Regions from separate parts of the Kitasatospora sp. NPDC092948 genome, predicted to be linked through region 3. Evidence: riboswitches for the same ligand, from Rfam matches in the RefSeq annotation. Region 3 holds a riboswitch; each other region holds the start of a gene.

The links. A riboswitch is a leader RNA that binds a small molecule or an ion and turns the genes downstream of it on or off. The one in region 3 is predicted to bind cobalamin.
Region 1: linked by a shared signal. The riboswitch ahead of cobN (cobaltochelatase subunit CobN) and the one ahead of ACIQF6_RS23870 (CoA-acylating methylmalonate-semialdehyde dehydrogenase) in region 3 are both predicted to bind cobalamin.
Region 2: linked by a shared signal. The riboswitch ahead of ACIQF6_RS18985 (prenyltransferase/squalene oxidase repeat-containing protein) and the one ahead of ACIQF6_RS23870 (CoA-acylating methylmalonate-semialdehyde dehydrogenase) in region 3 are both predicted to bind cobalamin.

Annotation. Positions count from the first base shown of each region.
Region 1 is NZ_JBIVPU010000001.1:1,063,566-1,067,618, reverse strand. Features, by position in the region: gene cobG (precorrin-3B synthase) at 1-1,141, opposite strand, end outside; cobalamin riboswitch at 1,314-1,452, shown strand; gene cobN (cobaltochelatase subunit CobN) at 1,622-4,053, shown strand, end outside.
Region 2 is NZ_JBIVPU010000005.1:430,423-434,475, forward strand. Features, by position in the region: gene ACIQF6_RS18975 (prenyltransferase/squalene oxidase repeat-containing protein) at 1-806, opposite strand, end outside; cobalamin riboswitch at 924-1,027, opposite strand; gene ACIQF6_RS18980 (hypothetical protein) at 1,206-1,571, opposite strand; cobalamin riboswitch at 1,719-1,867, shown strand; gene ACIQF6_RS18985 (prenyltransferase/squalene oxidase repeat-containing protein) at 1,965-4,053, shown strand, end outside.
Region 3 is NZ_JBIVPU010000008.1:222,015-226,067, forward strand. Features, by position in the region: gene ACIQF6_RS23860 (methyltransferase domain-containing protein) at 1-333, opposite strand, end outside; gene ACIQF6_RS23865 (NAD(P)-dependent alcohol dehydrogenase) at 453-1,493, opposite strand; cobalamin riboswitch at 1,709-1,900, shown strand; gene ACIQF6_RS23870 (CoA-acylating methylmalonate-semialdehyde dehydrogenase) at 2,114-3,613, shown strand; gene ACIQF6_RS23875 (acyl-CoA dehydrogenase family protein) at 3,610-4,053, shown strand, end outside.

The DNA of each region.
Region 1 (4,053 bases), on a different contig from region 3:
AGCCGGACCAGTGCACGGGCAGGCCTTCGGCGGGGACGGTGGCGATGGTGCGGGTGGCCTGCGCGCGGACGTCGGCAAGCGCTTTCCCGCAGCCGGGCAGGCCGGTGCAGGCGCTGACCCCCTCCCAGGGGCCGCCGGACTCGACCCGGAAGCCGGCCTCGGCGAGCCGCGGCAGCGCGTCGGCCGCAAATCCAGCCCCGGCCGAGGGCACGACGACGCCGCGCCACGGCGTCAGCCGTACGCTCTCGCCGCCGTCCGGCCCGAGCACCTCGGCCAGCAGCCGCCACTGCGAACTGCTCGCCCGCCCGAACCTCAGCCCGACCGAGACAGCGCTCCCCCCGAGGCCGACACTCCCCCCGGAAACGGCGCTCCCCCCAGAAACGGCGCTCCCGGCCGGAACAGCGCTCGCGACCATGCCCAGCGCGGGCCGTTCGCCGGCGAATCGCGGCAGCGGAACGTCACCGTCGGGCAGTTCGGCCTGGACTTCGCGCAGGTGCCAGGCGCGTCCGTCGGCCAGGTCGAGGAAGTGCCGGGCGGCGTACAGCGCGGCGGACACGGGGTGGTCGACGGTGGTGGCGCGGTGGGCGCGGCCGAGGCGCAGCAGGGCGCGGCCGTCGCCGACTGCGATCAAGGTCACATCGGCGTCGAGGGCGGCGGTGTCGCCGCGGCCGTCGTCGAGGGCGAACAGGAATTTGCCGGAGAGTCGGGCGGCCCATGGCGCGGCGCACAGGGAGGCGTCCAACTCTCGTACCCAGTGCGGCAGGTCGACGTCGGGGCAGCCGTTTCCGTCGAGGCCGGCCAGCGGTGAGGCGACGATGTTGCGGACGCGTTCGTGGGTGTCGGAGGGCAGCAGGCCGACGGTGCGCAGCCGTTCGGCGAGGTCGTCGGCGCAGTGCTCGGGCAGGCCGCGCAGCTGGAGGTTGCCGCGGGAGGTGATCTCGATGTCGCCGTCGCCGAGCGTGTCGGCCGCGTCGGCCACCGCAAGCATCTGACGGTACGTCAAGTAGCCGCCCGGTAGCCGGAGTCGGGCGAGGTGGCCGTCCTCGGCGGGGTGCAGGCGGAGCGCGCCGGGGCAGGCGTCGGCGCGGCCTCGGTCGGGCCCGACGATGGGTGCCGCGAAGGCGTCGGGTGTGGGTGGCATGGCGGCGAGCATACCCATGGCCGCGGGTCGTGCCGATGTCCCGGCCGTCGCCGCCCGGGGGTGTGGGCCGGACGAACGCCCAGCTCAGGGCGGGGTTCGGGCGACGGCGGCGGGCGTTTCGGGTGCGCGGCGCACGTCACACTCCCCCGACGCGCCATCAACCCGTACGATGCTGGCGGGCACCTCTCGGGGTGTCCGCTGCCAGCGACGGCACAGCGGAGGAAGTCCGGTGAGAATCCGGTGCGGTCCCGCCACTGTGACCGCGGCTCAGTGAGCCGTGGGAGCCAGGAACTCCGGCCGTCCTCCACTGCCCGGGGCGAGGACCCCGAGGAAGGCCTGTGCCATGCGCTGCCGCATGCCCGCATCCTGGCGGGTGCCCGTGGGCTCTGTCCCCGTCGGGCCTCTCCGCGTCCTCGACCGCATCTGTGTTCCCACGACCGGGTTGTCCGCGCTGTTCGAGACGCCCGGGAGGGCTTTCGCATGATCCTGCTGCTGTCCACGTCCGACACGGACCTGTTGAGTGCCCGGGCGTCGAGCGGTCCGGTGCGGTTCCGGTGGGGCAATCCGGCCCGGCTGGACCCTGCCGATCTGCCGGAACTGCTGGACGGTGTCGAGCTGGTCGTGGTGCGCCTGTTGGGCGGGCGCCGGGCGTGGCAGGAGGGGCTGGACGCGCTGCTCGCGGGGCCGCGTCCGGTGGTGGTGCTGACGGGTGAGCAGGCGCCGGACGCGCAGCTGATGGAGTTGTCGACGGTGCCGGCGGGCATCGCGGCGGAGGCGCACGCGTACCTGGCGCACGGCGGTCCGGCGAACCTGGCGGAGCTGGGCGCGTTCCTGTCGGACACGGTGCTGCTGACCGGTCACGGTTTCGCGCCGCCGGCGTCGGCCCCGTCCTGGGGTCCGCTGGAGCGCACCGCCCGCACCTCGGCGGAGCGCGCCTCCTCGCCGGAGCATCCCGCGTCCGCCTCGGCGGAGCCCGCCACGCCCGCGTCGCACGAAGGCCCTCGGGTCGCGGTGCTGTACTACCGGGCGCACCACATGAGCGGCAACACGGCGTTCGTGGAGACGCTCTGCCGAGCGATCGAGGAGCAGGGTGCGCAGGCCCGCGCGTATTTCTGCGCGTCGCTGCGCGGTGCGGAGCCGGAGTTGCTGGCGGAGCTGGGCGCGGCCGATGTGATCGTGACGACGGTGCTGGCGGCGGGCGGCACCCGGCCGGCCGATGCGCAGGCCGGTGGTGACGAAGAGGCGTGGGACGCCGGGGCGTTGGCGGCGTTGGACCGGCCGATCATGCAGGCGCTGTGCCTGACCTGGTCGCGGGCGCAGTGGGAGGGCAGCGACGACGGGCTGTCGCCGCTGGACACCGCGACGCAGATCGCCGTCCCGGAGTTCGACGGCCGGTTGATCACCGTTCCGTTCTCCTTCAAGGAGGTCGACCAGGACGGGCTTACGGTGTACGCGGCGGACCCGGAGCGTGCGTCGCGGGTGGCGGGCATCGCGGTGCGGCACGCCCGGCTGCGGCACACGCCGGCGTCCGAGCGTCGTCTCGCCCTGGTTCTGTCGGCTTATCCGACCAAGCATGCCCGGGTCGGCAACGCGGTCGGTCTGGACACTCCGGCGTCGGCGATCCGGCTGCTGGAGCGGCTGCGCGCGGAGGGCATGGACCTGGGTGACAGCCTGCCGGGTCTGCACACCGCGACCGACCACCAGCACGAGGGCGATGCGCTGATCCACGCGCTGATCGAGGCCGGCGGCTACGACCAGGCGTGGCTGACGGAGGATCAGCTGGCCCGCAACCCGGTGCGCATCCCGGCCGCCGACTACCGCCGCTGGTACGCGACGCTGCCGGCGGCGCTGCGCGAGCAGGTCGAGGAGCACTGGGGTCCGGCGCCGGGCGAGCTGTACGTGGACCGTTCGCAGAACCCGGACGGCGACCTCGTGCTGGCGGGTCTGCGCTCGGGCAATCTGCTGGTCCTCATTCAGCCGCCGCGCGGGTTCGGCGAGAACCCGGTGGCGATCTACCACGACCCGGACCTGCCGCCGAGCCACCACTACCTGGCGGCGTACCGGTGGATCGCGGCGGCCGAGGCGGACGGCGGGTTCGGTGCGCACGCGGTGGTGCACCTGGGCAAGCACGGCAACCTGGAGTGGCTGCCGGGCAAGACGGCTGCCCTGTCGGCGGAGTGCGGCCCGGACGCGGTGCTGGGCGATCTGCCGCTGGTGTACCCGTTCCTGGTGAACGATCCGGGCGAGGGCACCCAGGCCAAGCGCCGGGCACACGCCACGCTGGTCGACCACCTGGTGCCGCCGATGGCGCGCGCGGATTCGTACGGCGACATCGCCCGGCTGGAGCAGCTGCTGGACGAACACTCGAACATCGCGGCGATGGACCCGGCGAAGCTGCCGGCGATCCGGGCGCAGATCTGGACGCTGATCCAGGCCGCCAAGCTGGACCACGACCTGGGGCTGGACGAGCGGCCGGAGGACGACGGCTTCGACGACTTCCTGCTGCACGTCGACGGCTGGCTGTGCGAGATCAAGGACGCGCAGATCCGTGACGGCCTGCATGTGCTCGGTCAGGCCCCGGTCGGCGTGGACCGGGTCAACATCGTGCTGGCGATCCTGCGGGCGCGGCAGATCTGGGGCGGCGTCAGCGCCCTGCCGGGTCTGCGGGAGGCCCTCGGCCTGGACGAGGCGGCGCTGACGCTGGGGGCGACGGACGCGGCCGAGGCACAGGCGCGGGCGCTGGTGGAGGCGATGGAGGCCGAGGGCTGGGACCCGGCGGCGGTCGCGAAGGTCGCTGCGGGTCTGCCTGCGGCCGTGGCCGAGGTACTGTCCTTCGCGGCTGCCCAGGTGGTGCCGCGACTGGCGTCCACCACGGACGAGTTGGACGCGGTGCTGCACGCCCTGCAGGGCGG
Region 2 (4,053 bases), on a different contig from region 3:
GAGTCGGTGTTCGCGCCGTACATCGAGGCGAACGAGCCGTTGGCGTTGAGGTTGCCCTTGAGGAAGGTGACGGCGTTGGTGATCGCGGTGTCGGTCTTCGGCACGCCGGCGGCGCACAGCGAGGCCATCGCGGCGCCGGTCATGTCGATGTCGCTGGTCTGGGCGAGCGCGGTCGGGTTGCCGGCGGCCTTGCTGAAGTTCCAGCCGCCGTCGTTGTGCTGGTTGGCGCGGACGGCGGCGGCGGTGACGTCCAGCACCGCCTGCGGGACGCGCTGCCCGCCGGCCTGGGTGCGGGCGTTGCCGAGCGCGAGCAGGCCGAAGACGGTGCCGTTGAAGTTCCCGGACGGGCCCCAGTAGCCGGGCTCGGCGGTCTGCCAGTAGGCGGCGAGGTCGGCGATCAGGTTCCGTCCGGCGTCGACGCGGGCCGGATCGATGCCTGCCGCATAGGAGTTGAGGATGGCCCGCTCGTAGTCGGTGACCACCGGGGAGGCGCTCGGCCAGCTGCTCGCGGCGAGTTGGCCGCGGTACACGGTGCGGGCGTTCTTGCTCGGGTCGGTGCCGGGGAGGAGGTCCACGGCGGCGGTGCCGGCGGCGGCGAACGCGCTGAACGCCCATTCGTTGGACAGGCCGCCGGAGGCGTAGCTGCCGTCGGCGGCCTGCAGGGTCTTCAGGTAGGCGACGCCGTTGGCCTTGGAGGTGGCGATCTGGGCCGGGCTCGCGGTCGCGTGGGCCGGGACGGCGGCGGCCAGCAGGGTGCCGGCCGCGAGGGCGACGGCGGCGGCACGGGAAGCATGGCGGAGGGACACGGCGGGACTCCTTGGGTCGGGACGGCCGACCGGGCCCCTGCCTGTCCGCGGGCGCGGCGGCGGGGCGGCCGCCGCCCGGGTCGCGTGGGTGGCTGTCGCTCGTGGTGCACGGCCGGCGGGCATTCGGACTCGGGCCCCGACCGGGCTCCCGGCACGATCGACCGGAAGGGTTCTGGGCCCACACCGCTGCGCGTCAGTCCCGGATTTCCACCGGATTCCCCCGCACGGCCACCGGGACGCTACCGCACCCGCCGCGCCGCCCGACAGGGTGACGAAGGCAACATGACGCCCCGTCGGCGGCGGGTCACCCCCGCGGATCACCCGCTGCCCCGGCAGTCGGGCCGCCCCTCGGACCGGCTCGGCCGCTGACCCGGCAGCCGGGCCACCCCGCGGACCGGGTCAGCCGTTGACCCGGTAACTCAGGCCCGCGTAGGGGAGGTTGGCCCAGTGCAGGCTGCCCAGTCCGTAGGCGAGGTCGCCGGCCCGGCCGGGCGCGCCGGTGCGGCAGTCGGCGTTGAAGTACACCGTGACGTCGGCGGCGGTGAAGTTCACGGCGGAGTTCGCGGCGGCGGGCAGGTTGTGGCAGCCTGCGGCGGTGTCGACGGCGAACTGGGCGCCCGTCAGGTCGCTGCCGGTGGTGAAGTACGCGACGGAGGCATGCGGCAGGTCGACGGCGGCGGCGGGCTGAGCGAGGGCGCCGCCGAGCAGCAGGGCGGCGCCGGTGGCGACGGCGGCGGTGAGGCTCTTCGGACCGGATGCGGGCATGGCTGTCTCCTTGTCGGACGGACGCGAAGGCGCGCGACTCACGTGGTTACATGTTCAACTACCCTTGCCCGCCTGCCAAGAGGCCCACGTCCGACGCCTGCTGGGGGCCCGTGCCCCGCCAATCCGCCGCCGGTCCGGAAGCGTTGACGGTCCCTCATGCCGCGTGGTCTGATGAACGGGTTTTTCATCCTCGGCAGCAGGGGAAGCCGGTCCGAATCCGGCGCTGACCCGCAACCGTAGTCCCGTCCCACCGCGACGGGAGAGCCGGAATGCCTGCCCCGAGGGTTCGTTCAGCGCACATGCGTCGTCGCGGAATACGACGCAGCCGGTACGGGGGCCCGCCACCGTCCGCTGCCCGCTCACCCCGCCACGACCCGATCAGGGAGTATGCCGGTGAGGGTCAGTCACACCACCACGGACACGCACGTCGGACGCGGTCGCCGCCCGGCCGCCGTCCTGCTCGCCACGGCCGTCGCGGCCACCGCCACCGGCGCGCTGCTGCTCGGCCACCCGGGCACGGCCGCCGCCGACCCGATCGAGCAGTGCACCGCCACCACCGGCGCGATCGTCGCGGTCGACTTCTCGCCCTGGGGCGGCGGCGTGGTGCGCGGCTGCGACGCCCACCCGACCACCGGCATGAACCTGCTGCACAACGCCGGGTTCACCACCACCGGCACGGTGCACGACGGCCCGGGCTTCATCTGCCGGATCGGCACCGACACGTTCTCCACCGGCACCCAGTACCCGACCCCGGCCACCGAACCCTGCACCACCACCCCGCAGGCCACCGCCTACTGGTCGTACTGGATCGCCGCGCCGGGCGCGACCGGCTGGACGTACAGCGCGTACGGCGCGATGACGCAGCAGCCGAAGCCCGGCGAGGTCGAGGCCTGGGTGTACGGCGCGACCGATCTCGGCGGCGCGGGCGGCGGCCCGAGGTTCACCCCGGACGAGGTCCGGGCGAAGAACTCCGCCACCCCCTCCCCCTCCCCTTCCGGCAGCAACAGCCCGTCCAGCAGCCCGAGTTCGAGCCCGAGCCCGAGCCCGAGCGGCAGCGCCACCTCGAACCCGCCCGCCCGCACCGGCGACCCGGCGGCCGCCGCGGCCTGGCTGGCGGCGCAGCTGGTGGACGGCGACCACATGGAGAACTGGTGGTCCGAGGGGCCGGACTACCCGCGCACCGCGCTGACCGCGCTGTCGCTGGCCGGCTCGGGCACCCAGGACGCGGCGCTGCGCCGGGTGGCGGCGTTCCTGGCCGCGCACACCGACGCGTTCGTGTACCCGAAGGGCGCCGCCGCTGCGCCGGAGGCCCAGGCCGCCGCGATGCTGGCGCTGGTCGCCGAGGCGACCGGGGACGACCCGCGGGCGTTCGGCGGGCGCGACCTGATCGCCGCGCTCACCGACCACGTCTGCGACAGCGCCGGGCAGGGCGGCCGGTGCACGGCGGCCGGCGACTTCCAGGGCGCGTCCAACCCGTGGAACCAGGCGCTCGGCGTGCTGGCCCTGGCCCGCGCCGGGGTGGTCCCGGCCCCCGCGGTACTGGACCGGTTCGCCCGGATCCAGTGCACCGACGGCGGCTTCGCCGGCACGATGATCACTCCGGGGCAGTACTGCGAGTCCGACCCGCTGACCACCGCCATGGCCGTGATCGCCCTCCAACGCGCGGGCGGCCAGCAGGAGTTGGTCACGAAGGGCGTGGACTGGCTGGTCCGGGCGCAGCAGGCCGACGGCTCGTTCCTGCCGTACGCCGGAGGCACCGCCGACGTCTTCTCCACCGGCGCGGCGGCCCAGGGCCTGCGCGCGGCCGGCCGCACCGCCGAGGCCGACCGGGCGACCGCCTGGGTGGCGGCCCGGCAGAACGCCGACGGCGGCGTCGGCCCCGACGAGTGGACGCCGGACTCCGAAGCGCCCGCCACCGAGCAGGCGATCCTGGCGTTCACGGGCACCGACCCGGCCACCGTGCTGCGGCGGCTGAACACCCCGCAGCCGACCCGCACCCCCGACCTGGCGAAGGCGGGCGCCTTCCTGACCGACCGGTCCCGGCTGCTGGACGGCCACTACTACGAGGCCTTCCCGGACTCCGGGTGGGCCGACTTCGGCCTGACCATCGACACCGCGTACGCGCTCGCCGCCACCGGCACCGACGACGCGGCGCTGCGCCGGATCACCGACTTCGTCGAGCGGGGCGCGGACGGCACCGGCCGCGGCGTCAACGACTGGACGATGATCGGCACCGAGTGGGCCGGCGGCGGCTCGGTCGGCAAGGAGGCGCTGCTCGCCGAGATCACCGGCCGCGACCCGCGCGACTTCGGCGGGCACGACCTGATCGCCGCGCTCGACCGGCTGATCTGCGACCACACCGATGTGGCGGCGGGCTGCGCGGCGCCGGGCAACTACCTGTCGGCGCAGTCGGTGTTCTCCCAGTCCCTCGGCGTGATCGCCCAGGTGCGGGCCGGGGACGCGGAGCGGGCCGCGCCCGCGA
Region 3 (4,053 bases):
GAGCGCGTCACCGTCCACGAAGCGGGCCCGGCTACCGGCCTCCGCGGCCCGCCGCTCCGCGTCGGCCCGCAGGCCGGGATGGGGATCCACGCCGGTCGCGGAGCCGTCCGGGCCGACGTCCTCGGCGAGCACCTGGGTCTCCGAGCCGGTGCCGGACCCGACGTCCAGCGCCCGCTCGCCGGACGCCGCGGCGAGACCCGCGCGGGCCCACGCGCGCAGCCGGCGCACGCCGGTGTTGGCGGCCTGGGCGTCCAGCGCGGCGATCAGCCGGCCGGTGACCGCCGGGTCGGTGTTGGCGGCGTGGAAGGCCGACGTGGGATGCCGATCGGTCATGGCTCCACTGTAGGCAGCGCTGCGGCCGCTCCCGCCGAGGCGGCACCGTGCGGCGGGGTGACGGGGCGTCGGGCTTCGGGGTGCGGCGGGGTGGCAGCGTGGCGCGATCTGACGGTGGGTCAGAGCGTCTCGGCGTCGATGACGAAGCGGTAGCGCACATCGCCCGCCAGCACCCGCGCGTACGCGTCGTTGACCTGTTCGGCGGGGATCGTCTCGATCTCGGCGACCACGCCGTGCTCGGCGCAGAAGTCCAGCATCTCCTGGGTCTCGGCGATGCCGCCGATGCTCGAACTGCTCAGGCTGCGCCGATCGCCGACCAGGGCGCGGAGGTCGACGGGCAGCGCCTCCTCGGGGAGGCCCAGGTTGACCAGGGTTCCGTCGGTGCGCAGCAGGGAGAAGAAGGCGGGGTGGTCGAGCGGGGCGGAGACGGTGTTGAGGATCAGGTCGAAGCTTCCTGCGAGCTGCTCGAAGGTGGCCGGGTCGGCGGTGGCGCGGTAGTGGTCGGCGCCCAGCCGCAGGCCGTCGTCCTTCTTGCGCAGCGACTGCGACAGCACGGTCACCTCGGCGCCGAGTGCGTGTGCGAGCTTCACGGCGAGGTGGCCGAGTCCGCCGAGTCCGACGACGGCGACCTTCTTGCCCGGGCCGATGTTCCAGTGCCGCAGCGGCGAGTAGGTGGTGATGCCCGCGCACAGCAGGGGGGCGGCGGCGTCGAGCGGGAGGGCGTCCGGGATGCGCACGACGTAGTTCCGGTCGACGACGATCTTCTGTGCCAAGCCGCCGTAGGTGATCCGGCCGTCCCGGCCGACGGCGTTGTACGTCCACACCGGGCCGTCGGCGCAGTACTGCTCCAGCCCGGCCCGGCAGTTCTCGCACACCCGGCAGGAGTCGACCATGCAGCCGACGCCGACCCGGTCGCCGACCGCGAACCCGCTCACCCCGGGGCCGACTTCGGCGACGACCCCGGTGATCTCGTGCCCCGGGACCATCGGGAAGGAGGCCGCGCCCCAGCCCTCGCGGACCTGGTGGATGTCGGTGTGGCAGATGCCGACGAAGGCGATGTCGATCAGCACGTCGTGCTCGCCGACCGGGCGGCGCTCGACGAGCGTGCGCTCCAGCGGGGCCTTGGCAGCGGGTGCGGCGTAGGCGGTGACGGTGATCATGGGGGTTCGTTCCCTTCGATTCGGATCGCTTCGGTGGGCCTGCGACGCTCGGGGACGATCCGGGCGGTCCCTGCGGGCGGACACGGCGGCTCCCCGGAGAAGACATCCGGTACACCTGTACGACACCGCGGCTGCGGGCCGTCCGCAACGTGGCGCGGTGGAGGGCGGCTCCCGGGCGGTCGGATCCGGCCCGCGCACGGATGCCCTGGACTTACTAGGACGTCCAACTATATGGTCGACGACAGGTCCGCGGTGTCAGGGAAGCCGGTGTGAGTCCGGCACGGTCCCGCCACTGTGACCGGGGAGTCCGTCTTCGCAGATGAAGGCCACTGGCAGCCAGCCGGGAAGGCCGGGAGGCGGGCGTCGATCCGGGAGTCAGGATACCGGCCGCGGGTGTTCCGTGTTTTCCACGAGGATGGAGACGACACGCCATGACCCCGGGCTGCTCCCGTACCGCCACCACCCCGAGCCGTCCCCCGTCGAAGTCCGTTGGGGCCACAGCGCACTGACGGCGTGTCAGGCCGCCGCGTCCGTGCGGCGACCCCGCCGCCGTGCGCCCACCCGGCGCCGGCGGTCTCCACTCCTCCTCTCCGCACCACCCCGGATGAGAGAAGGAACCAATGGTCCGAGAACTGACCCACTACATCGCCGGCAAGCGGGTCGCCGGCGCCTCCGGCCGCTTCGGCGACGTCTACGACCCGAACACCGGCCGCGTGCAGGCGCGGGTGCCGCTGGCGAGCCGGGCCGAGGTCGAGGCCGTGATCGCCGACGCGGCCCAGGCGCAGCCCGAGTGGGCCGCCTGGAACCCGCAGCGGCGGGCCCGGGTCATGCTGCGCTTCCTGCAGCTCGTCGAGCAGGAGAAGGACGACCTCGCCCGGTTGCTGTCCGGCGAGCACGGCAAGACCGTCGCCGACGCCCACGGCGATCTCCAACGCGGCCTGGAGGTCGTCGAGTTCGCCGCCGGCATCCCGCACCTGCTGAAGGGCGAGTTCACCGACAACGCCGGCACCGGCATCGACGTGTACTCGATGCGCCAGCCGCTCGGCGTGGTCGCCGGCATCACCCCGTTCAACTTCCCCGCGATGATCCCGCTGTGGAAGGCCGCGCCCGCCCTGGCCTGCGGCAACGCCTTCGTCCTCAAGCCGTCCGAGCGCGACCCCTCGGTGCCGCTGCGCCTGGCGGAGCTGTTCCTGGAGGCGGGCCTGCCGCCGGGCGTGCTGAACGTGGTCAACGGCGACAAGGAGGCCGTCGACACGCTGCTGGAGGACCCGCGGGTGCAGGCGGTCGGCTTTGTCGGCTCCACCCCGATCGCCCAGTACGTCTATGCCACCGCCGCCGCCCACGGCAAGCGGGCGCAGTGCTTCGGCGGGGCGAAGAACCACCTGGTCGTGATGCCGGACGCCGACCTCGACCAGGCCGCGGACGCGCTGATCGGGGCCGGCTACGGCTCGGCCGGGGAGCGCTGCATGGCGATCTCGGTCGCCGTCCCGGTGGGGGAGGAGACCGCGGACGCCCTGGTGGCCAAGCTGGTCGAGCGGATCGCCGCGCTGAAGGTCGGCCGGTCGGACGACCCGGCGGCGGACTTCGGCCCGCTGGTCGGCCGCGACGCGGTGGAGCGGGTCCGCGGGCACCTGGCCGGCGGAGTCGCCGAGGGCGCCGAACTCGTGGTCGACGGAAGGGACTTCAGTCTGGACGGGCACGAGGACGGGTTCTTCCTCGGGGCCTCCCTCTTCGACCGGGTCACCTCGGACATGCGGATCCACCGCGAGGAGATCTTCGGCCCCGTCCTGCTCGTGGTCCGGGCCGCCGACTACGAGGAGGCGCTGCGCCTGCCGAGCGAGCACGAGTTCGGCAATGGCGTGGCGATCTTCACCCGGGACGGCGACACCGCCCGCGACTTCGCCCGCCGGGTGAACACCGGCATGGTCGGGGTGAACGTCCCCATCCCGGTCCCGGTCGCCTACCACACCTTCGGCGGCTGGAAGCGCTCCGCGTTCGGCGACCTCAACCAGCACGGCCCGGACGCGATCCGCTTCTACACCCGTACCCGGACCGTCACCTCGCGCTGGCCCTCCGGGGTCAAGGAGGGCGCGAGCTTCACCCTCCCGACGATGGGATGAGCGCCGTGTACGACCTCACCGAGGAGCAGCGGGCGATCGCCGACACGGTGGGCGCCTTCGCGGACGAGCACCTCGCCCCGCACGCCGTGGACTGGGACCGCGACAAGCACTTCCCGGTCGACGTCCTGCGCAAGGCCGCCGGCCTCGGCCTCGGCGGCGTCTACGTGCGCGAGGACGTCGGTGGCTCCGGACTCGCGCGGCTGGACGGCGTGGTGGCCTTCGAGGCGCTGGCCACCGGCTGCCCGTCGATCGCCGCCTACCTGTCCATCCACAACATGGTGGCCTGGACGGTCGACCGGCACGGGGACGAGGACCAGCGCTCCCGCTGGCTGCCCCGGCTCTGCACCGCCGAGCACCTCGCCAGCTACTGCCTGACCGAACCGGGCGCCGGCTCCGACGCCGCGGCGATCACCACCAGGGCCGTCCGCGACGGCGGCCAC